DNA from 3 places in the Neorhizobium galegae bv. orientalis str. HAMBI 540 genome. Region 3 is predicted to be linked to each of the others. Evidence: predicted binding sites of a transcription regulator. Region 3 holds the regulator's gene; each other region holds the start of a gene.

Region 1 (4,114 bases), 1.7 Mb from region 3:
CCGCGGCGACGCTGCTGTTTACCGTGCGCTATTTCTGGCAGGTCTACGGTCCTCGCTCCAACCGGCCGGCGGCTCCGCTGCCGCACCGCCCGGCCGCCGCCACGTTCTGGGGCGCCTTGTCCGGTTACGCGAGCTTCGTCGCCCATGCCGGCGGACCGCCTTTCCAGATCTACGTCCTGCCGATGCGGCTCGATCCGAAATCCTATACCGGCGCCAGCATCCGCTTTTTCGCGATCGTCAACGCGGTCAAGGTCATCCCTTATTTCCTGCTGGGCGCGCTCGACGCGGAGAACCTCACCATATCCGCGACGCTGCTGCCGGTGGCCCTGATCGCGACCATGCTCGGCGCGGCCGTCGTCAAGCATCTGAAGGCGGAAACCTTCTATCCGATGACTTACGGTCTGGCATTCTGTGCGGGATTGAAACTGCTGTGGGACGGCCTGCCGTTCTGACCCGGTAACGCAGGCGCGGCGTCGCTAAAAAAGCAACGCAAAATAAGGCAATCGACATTGTTGCGATGCACAATAAATCTTGCCGTCACCGGGCGTTTACCGTAAGTTCAACGCATGACAACCGTTGACCCCTTTGCAGCCATAGCTGATCCTAACCGGCGGTATCTGCTGGAGGAATTGCGGCGCGCGCCGAAAACCGTAAACGAACTTGCGCAAGGCCTGCCGATCAGCCGGCCCGCGGTATCGCAGCACTTGAAGGCGCTTCTGGATAGCAATCTGGTGAATGTGACGGCGGAAGGCACGCGGCGCATCTATTCCGTCAACAGCAAGGGCTTCGACAGGCTGAACCTGTGGCTCGATCAGTTCTGGTCGTGACGACCGGGGCTTTTAAATCTTTTTGGATTTTGTGGTCCCCTGCACCACGACCAGAACCTTGTCATTGATATTTCTGGATTATTTTGCCGCCTTCATTATGCGCCTCTAACTGATGAAACAATGGGCGAGCGGCGGGTTCTCCTACTGAGGAACTAATGACGCGTGGATGCCTTTATGCGCTGCATTTGGTCCTTGATGCGCAGCTTGCGCCGCTTGAGATCGGCTATTTCACGGTCGTCGGCGGAGGGTGACGCGAGAATTGCCTGGAGCTCCTCCTCCAAAGCACCATGCTTCTTTTCAAGCGATGCGATATGAGCCTGGACGGTCATGTGGCATGTTCCTTCCTTGGTACCTACCACGGCATTCCCTAATGCCGAGGCTTCAGGTTTACGAAGGAAGTGTGACACGATCGGCCGGGTTTGTCGAAGGTGAAATCGTGGTTTCAAGGAGGCAAATTCGTGACCTTGTCTAACTTCCCGTTAACGCGGTTTGGTGGTAGAGGCTTGCGGACATGGCCGACTGCCGCTGAAAATGCGGGCGTGAGAATGGGGACTGGAATATGGCAGATCAGGAACAGGCGGATATCCGGCTGGTGCTCGCGAAACTTCGGCAGGAACACGAGGATTACGACGCTGCCATCAACGCCATGATCCAGGTCGGTTGTGACGCGCTGCGCGTGCAGCGCATGAAGAAGAAGAAGCTGTCGCTGAAAGACAAGATCACGCAGTTCGAAGATCAGATCGTTCCGGATATCATCGCTTAAGAGGGCCGCCATGTCTGAAAGACCCGCTGTCGCCATCATCATGGGCAGCCAGTCCGACTGGGAGACCATGAAGAACGCCGCCGATACGTTGGAAGCGCTCGATATCGGCTATGAGGCCCGTATCATATCGGCGCATCGCACGCCGGAGCGGATGATGCAATTCGCCAAGGGCGCCCGCGCCGAAGGGTTCCAGGTCATCATCGCCGGTGCCGGCGGTGCGGCACACCTGCCCGGCATGACCGCCGCCATGACGCCGCTGCCGGTTTTCGGCGTGCCGGTTCAGTCGAAGGCGCTGTCCGGCCAGGACAGCCTGCTGTCGATCGTCCAGATGCCGGCCGGCATTCCGGTGGGCACTCTTGCCATCGGCCGGGCCGGTGCCATCAACGCTGCCCTGCTGGCAGCCGCGGTTCTCGCCCTCAACGATGATGAGATCGCCGACCGGCTCGACGAATGGCGCGCCCGCCAAAGCGCCGCCGTTGCAGACTACCCAATCGACGAGGCTCCATGACTGTCCACACGATCGGCATTATCGGCGGCGGCCAGCTCGGCCGCATGCTGGCCATGGCCGCGGCCCGGCTGAACTTCCGCACGATCGTGCTCGAACCGCAGGCCGACTGCCCGGCAGCCCAGGTCGCCAATGCCCAGATCACTGCCGCCTATGACGATCCGGCAGCGCTTGCCGAACTCGCCAGCCGCTGCGACGTCGTCACCTACGAATTCGAAAACGTGCCTGTCACCGCCGCCGAGGCGCTGCAGCGCTCGGTGCCGGTCTATCCGCCGGCCAAAGCGCTCGATGTCTCCCAGGACCGGCTGACCGAAAAGCGCTTCCTGAATTCCTGCGGCATCGAGACCGCCCGATTCCATGCCGTCGACAGCCAGTCCGACCTCGAAAAGGCGCTCGCCGATTTCGGCGGCCAAGGCGTCCTGAAGACCCGCCGGATGGGTTATGACGGCAAGGGCCAGCGCGTCTTCCGCTCCGCCGACGACAAGCCGGCCGGCGCCTATGACGCGCTCGGCGGCGTGCCACTGATTCTCGAAAGTTTCGTGCCCTTCGAGCGCGAAGTGTCGATCATCGCCGCCCGCGCCAACGACGGCACGGTTGCCTGCTATGATCCGGCTGAGAACATACACCGCGACGGCATTCTCCACACCTCCACCCTGCCCGCCAGGATCACCGAAGCGACGGCGAAGACCGCCCGCGACTCGGCGGAGAAGCTGCTTGCCGCGCTGGATTATGTCGGCGTCATCGGCATGGAATTCTTCGTGATGGCGGATGGCACGCTGATCGCCAACGAAATCGCCCCGCGCGTCCATAATTCCGGCCATTGGACGGAAGCCGCCTGCGTGGTGTCGCAGTTCGAGCAGCATATCCGCGCTGTCGCAGGCCTGCCGCTCGGCAGCCCCGTCCGCCATTCCGACTGCGTGATGACCAACCTCATCGGCGACGACATTCTGGACGTACCCGCCTGGCTCTCCCGCGATGAGGTTCTGGTCCATCTCTATGGCAAGACGGAATCCCGACCGGGCCGGAAAATGGGCCATGTGACCGAATTGAGGGGCCTGAAAACGTCGTCACAAGGTTGACATGCAGATTGGCTCGGGTTATCTGCACGCCCAACTGAGAGCGCGCCCCTCGAAGAATCTTGGCGGCGCGCTTTTGATTGATAGACATGCGGCTTCGCGCCCACAGACTGCTGGACCAGGAAAATGAAGATCAAGAACTCGCTTAAGGCGCTGAAGGCTCGTCACCGCGATAACCGTCTGGTTCGCCGCAAGGGCCGCGTTTACATCATCAACAAGATGAACCCGCGCTTCAAGGCTCGTCAGGGCTGATATCGGCGTTCGGTTCCGGTCTTTGACCGCAGCCGATCAAATTGTCGGTAACACGACAAATCGGGTTTGACCTTCGGCGCAGGCGGATTACCTTATCCGCATGCGCTATTTTCGTTTCAATACCCTGATTCTCGCCGCGAGCCTTGCCGCTTCGTCCGCTCTCGCCCAGACCGCGACACCCAAGCCGCCCGCAGCCCCACCTGCTGCGGCGCCAGTCATTCCGGCCGTCGCCCAGAAACCGGGCCGGCCCGTGGATGCTTTGTTCGATGCCCTGAAGCGCGAACGCAATCCGGAAAAGGCACGCGGTATCGCCAGCCAGATCATCGCCGACTTGAACGATTCGGGCAGCGCCACCGTTAACCTGCTGATGCAGTGGTCTGCGACCGCCATCAAGGAAAAGCGCAATGCCGCGGCACTCGATTTCCTCGATCAGGTGACGGTCCTCGATCCCGCCTTCGCCGAGGGCTGGAACCGCCGCGCCACGCTGCATTACACGATGGGCGACGCCCGCAAATCCATGGCCGACATCGCCGAAGTGCTGAAGCGCGAGCCGCGCCATTTCGGAGCGCTTGCCGGCATGGCCGGTATCCTGACGGAAGCTGGCAAGGACGAGCTTGCGCTGAAGGCATGGCAGGACTATCTGGCCGTCTACCCCGCCGACCGCGATGCCCAGGAAGTGGTCACCAAGCTT
Region 2 (4,114 bases), 370 kb from region 3:
GTCGCGCGCGCGCTTCGCGTCTTCGCCGGCGCTGATACGGGCCTCGACAACCGGGTCGCTCTTCTTGCCGGTCCGCTGCTCTTCGTCCTTCTTGCGCTGCTCCTCGATGCTGTCGAGCATCGACTGCATCATGTTGGTCGCGGCAAGCCCGTAAGTCTGCTGAGTAGGAAGCAACATGGCCCGAAATCCGGTCTCGTCGAAAGGTACACCGCAGGCAAAACTAGATTTGAAGGGTTAACGAGACGTTACCGGGTGGCTAGAACTTATGTCACCCCTTATCTATTGGGGCGGCCGCGGCTTCACCACCAGCGTCACCAGCGCAAAGCTCACATAGAGAAGCAGATACCAGGACCCGAGCTTGCCGAACGATACGACGTGCCAGGTCTTCTGTGTCGGATAGATCCAGGTGCCCGTCAGTGTTCCGATATTCTCCGCAAGCCAGAGGAAGGCCGAGGAAAGAAACGCGGCAAGCACCAGCGGCATCCGCAAAGTTGTCCTGTCGGTGGTGAAATGGATGTTCACCCGCCGGAACACGATCACGGTCGCCGCAAACAGAAGATAGCGGATGTCCGGCAGAAAATGATGGCTGAAGAAATTGGCGTAAATGGCGATTGCCAGAAAGCCGGTCTGCCACATTGGCGGATAATGGCTGAAGCACATGTCGAAGATGCGGATCGTGCGGGCCATGAAGGAGCCGACCGCGGCATACATGAAGCCGGAAAACAACGGCACGCCGCCGATCTGGATGATCGATGTTTCCGGATACGCCCATGACCCCATATGCACCTTGAATATCTCCATCACAGTTCCCGTGACGTGATAGACGAGGATGACCCGGGCTTCGTCCCAGCTTTCCATCTTGAAGCGCAGGAACAAGATCTGGATTGTCAGGGCGGCGAGGAACAGGAAATCGTAGCGATGGACCGGCCAGCCCGGTTGCCAGATGACTTTAGTGATGAGCAGCAGCGCCAGCATGATTGCTGCGAACAGGCAGGCCCAGGCCTGTTTCAACCCGAACAGGATGAATTCTGACAGCCACCATGGAAGCGGCGCGAGCGCGCCGCGAATGAGAAGTCGCAACGGCTCGAGATAAGGCCCGGTCTCGTGGGCCGCCGGACGTTCGCGATAGCCTTGATCCATCCGCCCGTCAGCCCATCAGCTATGGGCGAAGATATCGGCCTCTTCCCAGCCCAGCAGGTCCAGCTTCGCCCGCGTCGGCAGGAATTCGAAACAGGCCTGGGCCAGTTCGGCGCGCTTGTCGCGCACCAGGCGGTAGGTCAACTTGTCGCGCAGCGCATGCAGGTGGAGCACGTCGGAGGCCGCATATTCGAGTTGCGCCGGCGAAAGCACCTCGGCTGCCCAGTCGGATTGCTGCTGCGCCTTGGAAACGTCGACGTCGAGCATTTCCTTGAGATTGTCCTTGAGCCCGTGCCGGTCGGTATAGGTGCGGGTCAGCCGCGAGGCGATCTTGGTGCAGAACACCGGCGTCGTGGTCACGCCGAACGTATGGAAGAGCACGGCGATGTCGAAGCGGCCGTAATGGAAGATCTTCTGGCGCGACGGATCGGCGAGCATGGCGACGAGATTGGGAGCCTCGCGCTGCCCGGCCGCGATGCGGATCACGTCTGCCGAACCGTCGCCCGGCGAAAGCTGTACGACGCAAAGCCGGTCACGACGCGGCACGAGGCCGAGCGTTTCCGTATCGATGGCGATCGCCCCGGTATATCGGGCTGCAGCGACTGCCGGAATATCGCCTTCATGATACCTGATCTCTGCCATGTCCGTCTCCGTCTGCCTGTCTGCAAAGATTCGCTATAAACCACGTTTTTCGCCAGGGATATGGGTGATCTTGGGAAGGCCGCACCGCCGGCGGTCAAATGGGTTTCATTGAGCGACCGAATTCTGCGCGGGCATTTGCTCAGCCTTGCGCCTAATGCATTGCTGCATTGCAACCAAGTGGCTTGGCCTGCTTAAACGATTAGCCTATATGTTTGGTCATCGGGCGACGCACTCCTCCTCCCAGTGTTGCCTGATACGGATCGACAACATCCTCCTCCTCCCAGTTGTCGATCAAGTTTAAAGCCTGGCGCACCCTCCTCCCGCGCCAGGCTTTTTCCATTTCTGGAGCAGGATTTCCTTCAAAACATTGCTTTTTGCCTTACGACAGCCGGGGTGCCGCGATCTGTGATTGGCGTCACGTGGGTGTCACGCACCGCCGATATACGAAACCTCGCCTTCCCCTTGAACTTTTCGTGAGGTTACTATGCGCAAGATTTTTGCCGCTCTGGTCGTTTCGACCGCGCTCGCCGGCGCCGCCCAGGCTGCCACCGTTTATCCGCTGGATCGCGCTACGATCCTCACCGGCTCTCCCTTCGACTTCAAGGTCGAATTTAACTCCGTCATAAAGCCGGAAGACGTCAAGATCACCGTCAACGGCCAGGACTACAAGACCGTTCTCGGCAAGGAAGCCCAGTTCGTCGCGGAAGAAAAGAACAAGGACAAGGTCCTCGGTTCTGCCATCATCCTGCGCGGCCTGACCATCGCCACCGCCGGCGATTACAAGGTCGAAATTTCGGCCGGTTCCGAGACCAAGACCGTCACCTGGAATGTTTACGGCACGGGTTCTGCCCCGAAGGCCAAGAACATCATCTTCATGCTCGGCGACGGCCTTTCGGTCGCGCATCGCACCGCTGCCCGCATCATGTCCAAGGGCATGACCGAAGGTAAGGCCAACGGCCGTCTCGCCATGGACGACCTCGACCACATGGCCTTCGTCGGCACCTCGGCGACCAACGCTGTCGACACCGACTCGGCCAATACGATGTCGGCCTACATGACCGGTCACAAGACCGCCGTGAACGCGATCGGCGTTTATGCCGACCGCACACCGGACTCGCTGGACGACCCCAAGGTCGAAACGATTGCCGAAGCGCTTCGCCGCCAGACCGGCAAGTCGATCGGTATCGTCGCCACGTCGGAAGTCGAGGATGCGACGCCTGCTGCCGTCGTCTCCCACACCCGCAACCGCAACGACAAGGCCGATGTCGTCGGCATGCTGCTCGACGTCAAGCCGGACGTCGTGCTCGGCGGCGGTTCCGCTTACTTCCTGCCGCAGGCGACCGCCGGCTCGAAGCGCAAGGACGACAAGGATTATATCAAGCTCTTCAAGGACGCCGGCTACAGCGTCGCCACCGACAAGGCGGAGCTTGCTGCCAACGTCAATGCGAACGGCCTGCTCCTCGGCCTCTTTCATCCCGGCAACATGGACGTCACGCTCGACCGCGAATTCCTGAAGAAGGGAACCGTCGAAAAGTATCCGAACCAGCCGGGTCTGGTCGCCATGACCAAGGTCGCCCTCGATCGCCTTTCCAAGGATCAGGACGGTTTCTTCCTGATGGTCGAAGGATCCTCGATCGACAAGATGTCCCATCCGCTCGACTGGGATCGTGCCGTCATCGAAACCATCGAATTCGACCAGGCGATCGCTGTTGCCCGCGAATTCCAGAAGACCCATCCCGACACGCTGATCGTCGTCACCGGCGACCACACGCATGGCGTTTCGATCATCGGCACTGTCGATGACGACAAGCCGGGCACCGAGATGCGCGAAAAGGTCGGCACCTATGCCGAAGCCGGCTTCCCGAACTACAAGGACGAAAACGGCGACGGTTATCCGGACAAGATCGACGTTTCGCGCCGGCTGTTCCTAGCCGCAACCAACGGCCCGGACCACTACGAAACCTTCCGCCCGAAAATGGATGGCCCGTTCGTTCCGGCTATCCAGAACGAAAAGAAGGAATACGTTGCCAACGAGCAGTACAAGAACGTGCCTGGCGCGGTCTTCGTTCAGGGCAATCTCCCGAAGAGCAGCGACAGCGGCGTTCACTCCGTCGACGACGTCGTCCTGCAGTCGTCCGGCCCCGGTTCGGAAGGCTTCAAGGGCTATATGGAAGAAAGCGACATCTACAAGGTGCTCGCCGATACCTTCGCGCTCGGCACCAAGCAGACCAACTAAGGTCTGATTGCCTGCCGCACCCGTGGTAGAACAATGCTCCCGGCCGAAACACGGCCGGGGCTAGCGTTTCAGGAGGGTTCCATGGAAAAGCTCTTTTCC
Region 3 (4,114 bases):
GATATCGACTCGGCCTACAAGGGCCAGATCGACCTCGATGTCAGCCAGGAGAACCGCAAGATCAACGACCAGCAGCTCGGCTGGATGACAAAGCTCTCCGACAGCGGAGCCCTTGCCAAGCACTTCAACGGCGGCATTTTCGTCAACGGCGCATCGAGCCGTCCGGAAGCAGCCGGTGTCGGCGTCGCACTCATCGGCTCGTTCTACATGATGCTGATCGTGCTTGTCCTGGCGCTGCCGATCGGCGTCGCCGCTTCGATCTATCTCGAGGAATTTGCCCCGAAGAACAAGTTCACCGATCTGATCGAGGTGAACATCAACAATCTAGCGGCCGTTCCCTCTATCGTCTACGGTCTGCTCGGTCTGGCGGTGTTCGTCAACTTCATGGGCCTGCCGCGCTCGGCCTCCTTCGTCGGCGGTCTGGTGCTCACCCTCATGACGCTGCCGACGATCATCATCGCGACCCGCGCCGCCTTGAAGGCCGTGCCGCCATCGATCCGCGCCGCCGCCCTCGGGCTCGGCGCCTCGAAGATGCAGACGATCTTCCACCATGTCCTGCCGCTTGCCATGCCGGGCATCCTGACCGGCACCATCATCGGCCTGGCCCACGCACTCGGCGAAACCGCACCGCTGCTCCTGATCGGCATGGTGGCTTTCGTTGCCAACTATCCGACCACGCCGCTCGACCCGTCGACGGCGCTGCCGGTCCAGATTTACATGTGGGCGAACGAAGCTGAGCGCGCGTTCGTCGAGCGTACCTCGGGAGCAATCATCATCCTGCTCCTGTTCCTCATCCTAATGAATGTTGGCGCAATTCTCTTGCGGCGTCGCTTCGAGCGGCGCTGGTAGAAGGAGTATGACAATGAATATGATGTCAGAATCGGCAGTTGAAAAGGCGCTGGACCAAAAGATGAGCGATGCTTCCCACAAGATGATCGGCAAGGACGTTTCGGTGTATTACGGCGAAAAGCGTGCGCTTTTCGACGTGAACCTCAACGTTCGCGAAAACACTGTGACGGCTCTCATCGGTCCTTCCGGTTGCGGCAAGTCCACCTTCCTGCGCTGCCTCAACCGCATGAACGACACGATCGAGAATTGCCGCGTCACCGGCAAGATCACCCTCGACACGGACGATATCTACGACAATAACATCGACGTCGTGGAACTTCGCGCCCGCGTCGGCATGGTTTTCCAGAAGCCGAACCCGTTCCCGAAGACCATCTACGAGAACATTTCCTACGGTCCGCGTATCCACGGCCTTTCCAAGAATAAGGCCGACATGGATCAGATCGTCGAGGCGAGCCTGCAGCGCGCCGGCCTCTGGACCGAAGTCAAGGATCGCCTGCATGAATCCGGCACCGGTCTCTCCGGCGGTCAGCAGCAGCGTCTGTGCATCGCCCGCGCGATCGCCGTGTCGCCCGAAGTCATCCTCATGGACGAACCATGCTCGGCTCTCGATCCGATCGCGACCGCCAAGGTAGAAGAGCTCATCCATGAACTTCGTGCCAACTACACGATCGTCATCGTGACGCACTCGATGCAGCAGGCTGCCCGCGTCTCGCAGCGCACCGCCATGTTCCATCTCGGCCAGCTCGTCGAGGAGAACGACACCGACAAGATGTTCACCAATCCCGACGACCAGCGCACCCAGGATTACATCATGGGCCGTTTCGGCTGACCCAGCCGACTGTGCCGCCTGAAAATCAATTTTGAGGACTAGAAGATGGCATCGACCCATATCCTGTCGGCTTATGACGACGAACTGAAATACTTGAGCCGCCGCATTTCTGAAATGGGCGGACTCGCCGAGCAGATGTGCTCGGACGCCGTGCGCGCGCTGGTCAATTCCGACGCCGCACTCGCCCAGAAGGTCATTTCCGACGACGTGATCCTCGATCACGCCGAGCGTGAGATCGGTGACAAGGCGATCATCACGATTGCCAGACGCCAGCCGGTTGCAGCCGACCTTCGCGAGATCGTCGGTTCGTTGCGCATCGCCTCCGATCTGGAGCGCGTCGGCGACCTTGGCAAGAACACCGCCAAGCGCGTCATCGCGGTTCAGGGCACCGGCGTGCCGCGCAAGCTCGCCCGCGGCCTGGAGCATCTCTCCGACCTCGCCCTCGTGCAGCTCAAGGACGTCCTCGACGTTTACTCGACGCGTTCGGCGGAAAAGGCCGAGGCGATCCGCAGCCGCGACGAGGAAATCGACGCGATGTACACCTCGCTGTTCCGCGAGCTCCTCACCTACATGATGGAGGATCCGCGCAACATCACCACCTGCACGCATCTGCTGTTCTGCGCCAAGAACATCGAGCGCATCGGCGACCACGCCACCAACATCGCCGAGACCATCTACTACATGACGACCGGTGCCCAGCCGGAAGGCGATCGTCCGAAGGACGACTCGTCGAACACGCTCGGCGCGATCACCGAATAGAACTGACGGAGCAGACCAAGAATGCTGCCGAAAATTGCTGTCGTAGAAGACGAAGAAGCGCTGAGCGTGCTTCTTCGCTACAATCTGGAAGCCGAGGGTTATGAGGTCGATACCGTTTTGCGGGGCGACGAAGCCGAAATTCGGCTTCAGGAGCGGGTACCCGACCTCCTGATCCTGGACTGGATGCTGCCCGGCGTTTCCGGCATCGAACTCTGCCGCCGGCTGCGCATGCGCCCGGAAACCGAGCGCCTGCCGATCATCATGCTGACGGCCCGCGGCGAGGAGAGCGAACGTGTTCGCGGCCTCGCCACCGGCGCCGACGACTATGTGGTGAAGCCTTTCTCGACGCCGGAGCTGATGGCCCGCGTCAAGGCGATGCTTCGCCGCGCCCGTCCCGAAGTGCTCTCCAGCGTGCTCCGCTGCGGCGATATCGAACTCGACAGGGAAACTCATCGCGTTCACCGCAAGAGCCGCGAAGTGCGCCTTGGCCCGACCGAGTTCCGCCTGCTGGAATTCCTGATGGCCTCGCCCGGCCGCGTGTTCTCGCGGTCGCAGCTTCTGGACGGCGTCTGGGGTCACGACATCTATGTCGACGAGCGCACCGTCGACGTGCATGTCGGGCGTCTCAGGAAGGCGCTCAACTTCTCCAATATGCAGGATGTCATCCGCACCGTCCGCGGCGCGGGTTATTCAATGGAATCCTGAGAGGCGGCTTTAAGCCGCCTCGGTCTGCCGCTGCCATTCCGGCAACGGAAAGATCCGGTCGTAGGCCCAGTTGAACACGAAGGCATAGACCACGTAGAAGACTGCGAACGACACGTCCATCGTCAGCGCATGGACGAGGCTTATACCGAGATACCAGGCGATCAGCGGCAGAAGCGCGATCAGCAGTCCAAGTTCGAACAGCACCGCATGCGCCACGCGTATGGCGGTGTTTTTCTGCGTGCCGCCGGTAAAGCGCTGCATCAGGTGGTCGAAGCCGAGATTGTAGAGATAGTTCCAGCCGGTGGCGATCGTCGCGCTGCCGATGCCGACCACGCCGATATCGGCGGCCGGCATGCCGAAGGCGAAGGAGCCGAGCGGTGTGATGAGAGCAAGCCCGATCAGTTCGAAGCTGATGGCATGGCGGATACGGTCGCGTGTCGTGCGCATGATGACCTCCTGGGGTGCTTTCCGGGCCGTCCCGGAGTTTCTGCCCGAATGGGGGAGGTCGTCCTCGCTGCCTTTTAGATAGGCGTAATGCCGATCCGGAGCAAGACTTGGCCGGCATATCTGCCATGCACAACAAAAAAGCGGGCCTTGAGCCCGCCTTCGATTTCGCCCTCGTGTCGCGCCGCCGCTCAGACCCGAGCGGCAACCTTGCGGCGCTCGTTGACCGGCTGGTAGGCGAGCTTTGCGTGATAACCGCAATAGGGCGATGCATCCGGGGATTCACAGCCGCAGAAGTGGAAGTCTTCCTTGAGCGGGTCGCCGACCGGCCACTTGCAGGTGCGCTCGGTGAGTTCCGTCAATGCAAGGCGACGGGAGATCGGCACCACCACGTTGGAAGCAGGACGATATTCCATCTCCTGGTAGGGTTCGATCTCGATCTCTTCCTTGACCATCGTCGCGCCGACGGCGCGGGTAACGGTCCGGGTCGTGACGCGCGACGCATAGTTCGGAGCCCGCGGCGCCGAT

What was found. The regulator PhoB, encoded in region 3, activates phosphate uptake and scavenging genes when phosphate is short. The targets are predictions, from matches to a motif close to TGTCATNNANCTGTCAT.
Region 1: the regulator PhoB is predicted to act here: its motif matches at 1,217-1,233, upstream of RG540_RS31410 (YdcH family protein).
Region 2: the regulator PhoB is predicted to act here: its motif matches at 2,193-2,209, upstream of RG540_RS21085 (alkaline phosphatase).

What each region holds. Positions count from the first base shown of each region.
Region 1 is NZ_HG938353.1:3,036,039-3,040,152, forward strand. Features, by position in the region: gene RG540_RS15035 (sulfite exporter TauE/SafE family protein) at 1-452, shown strand, start outside; gene RG540_RS15040 (ArsR/SmtB family transcription factor) at 567-827, shown strand; gene RG540_RS31410 (YdcH family protein) at 980-1,156, opposite strand; gene RG540_RS15050 (YdcH family protein) at 1,387-1,590, shown strand; gene purE (5-(carboxyamino)imidazole ribonucleotide mutase) at 1,601-2,098, shown strand; gene RG540_RS15060 (5-(carboxyamino)imidazole ribonucleotide synthase) at 2,095-3,174, shown strand; gene ykgO (type B 50S ribosomal protein L36) at 3,298-3,423, shown strand; gene RG540_RS15070 (tetratricopeptide repeat protein) at 3,524-4,114, shown strand, end outside.
Region 2 is NZ_HG938353.1:4,385,904-4,390,017, forward strand. Features, by position in the region: gene RG540_RS21070 (hypothetical protein) at 1-177, opposite strand, end outside; gene RG540_RS21075 (DUF817 domain-containing protein) at 280-1,140, opposite strand; gene RG540_RS21080 (ribonuclease D) at 1,156-1,779, opposite strand; gene RG540_RS21085 (alkaline phosphatase) at 2,264-4,015, shown strand; gene RG540_RS21090 (hypothetical protein) at 4,097-4,114, shown strand, end outside.
Region 3 is NZ_HG938353.1:109,717-113,830, forward strand. Features, by position in the region: gene pstA (phosphate ABC transporter permease PstA) at 1-849, shown strand, start outside; gene pstB (phosphate ABC transporter ATP-binding protein PstB) at 863-1,678, shown strand; gene phoU (phosphate signaling complex protein PhoU) at 1,724-2,437, shown strand; gene phoB (phosphate regulon transcriptional regulator PhoB) at 2,459-3,142, shown strand; gene RG540_RS00575 (PACE efflux transporter) at 3,152-3,589, opposite strand; gene RG540_RS00580 (GcrA family cell cycle regulator) at 3,778-4,114, opposite strand, start outside.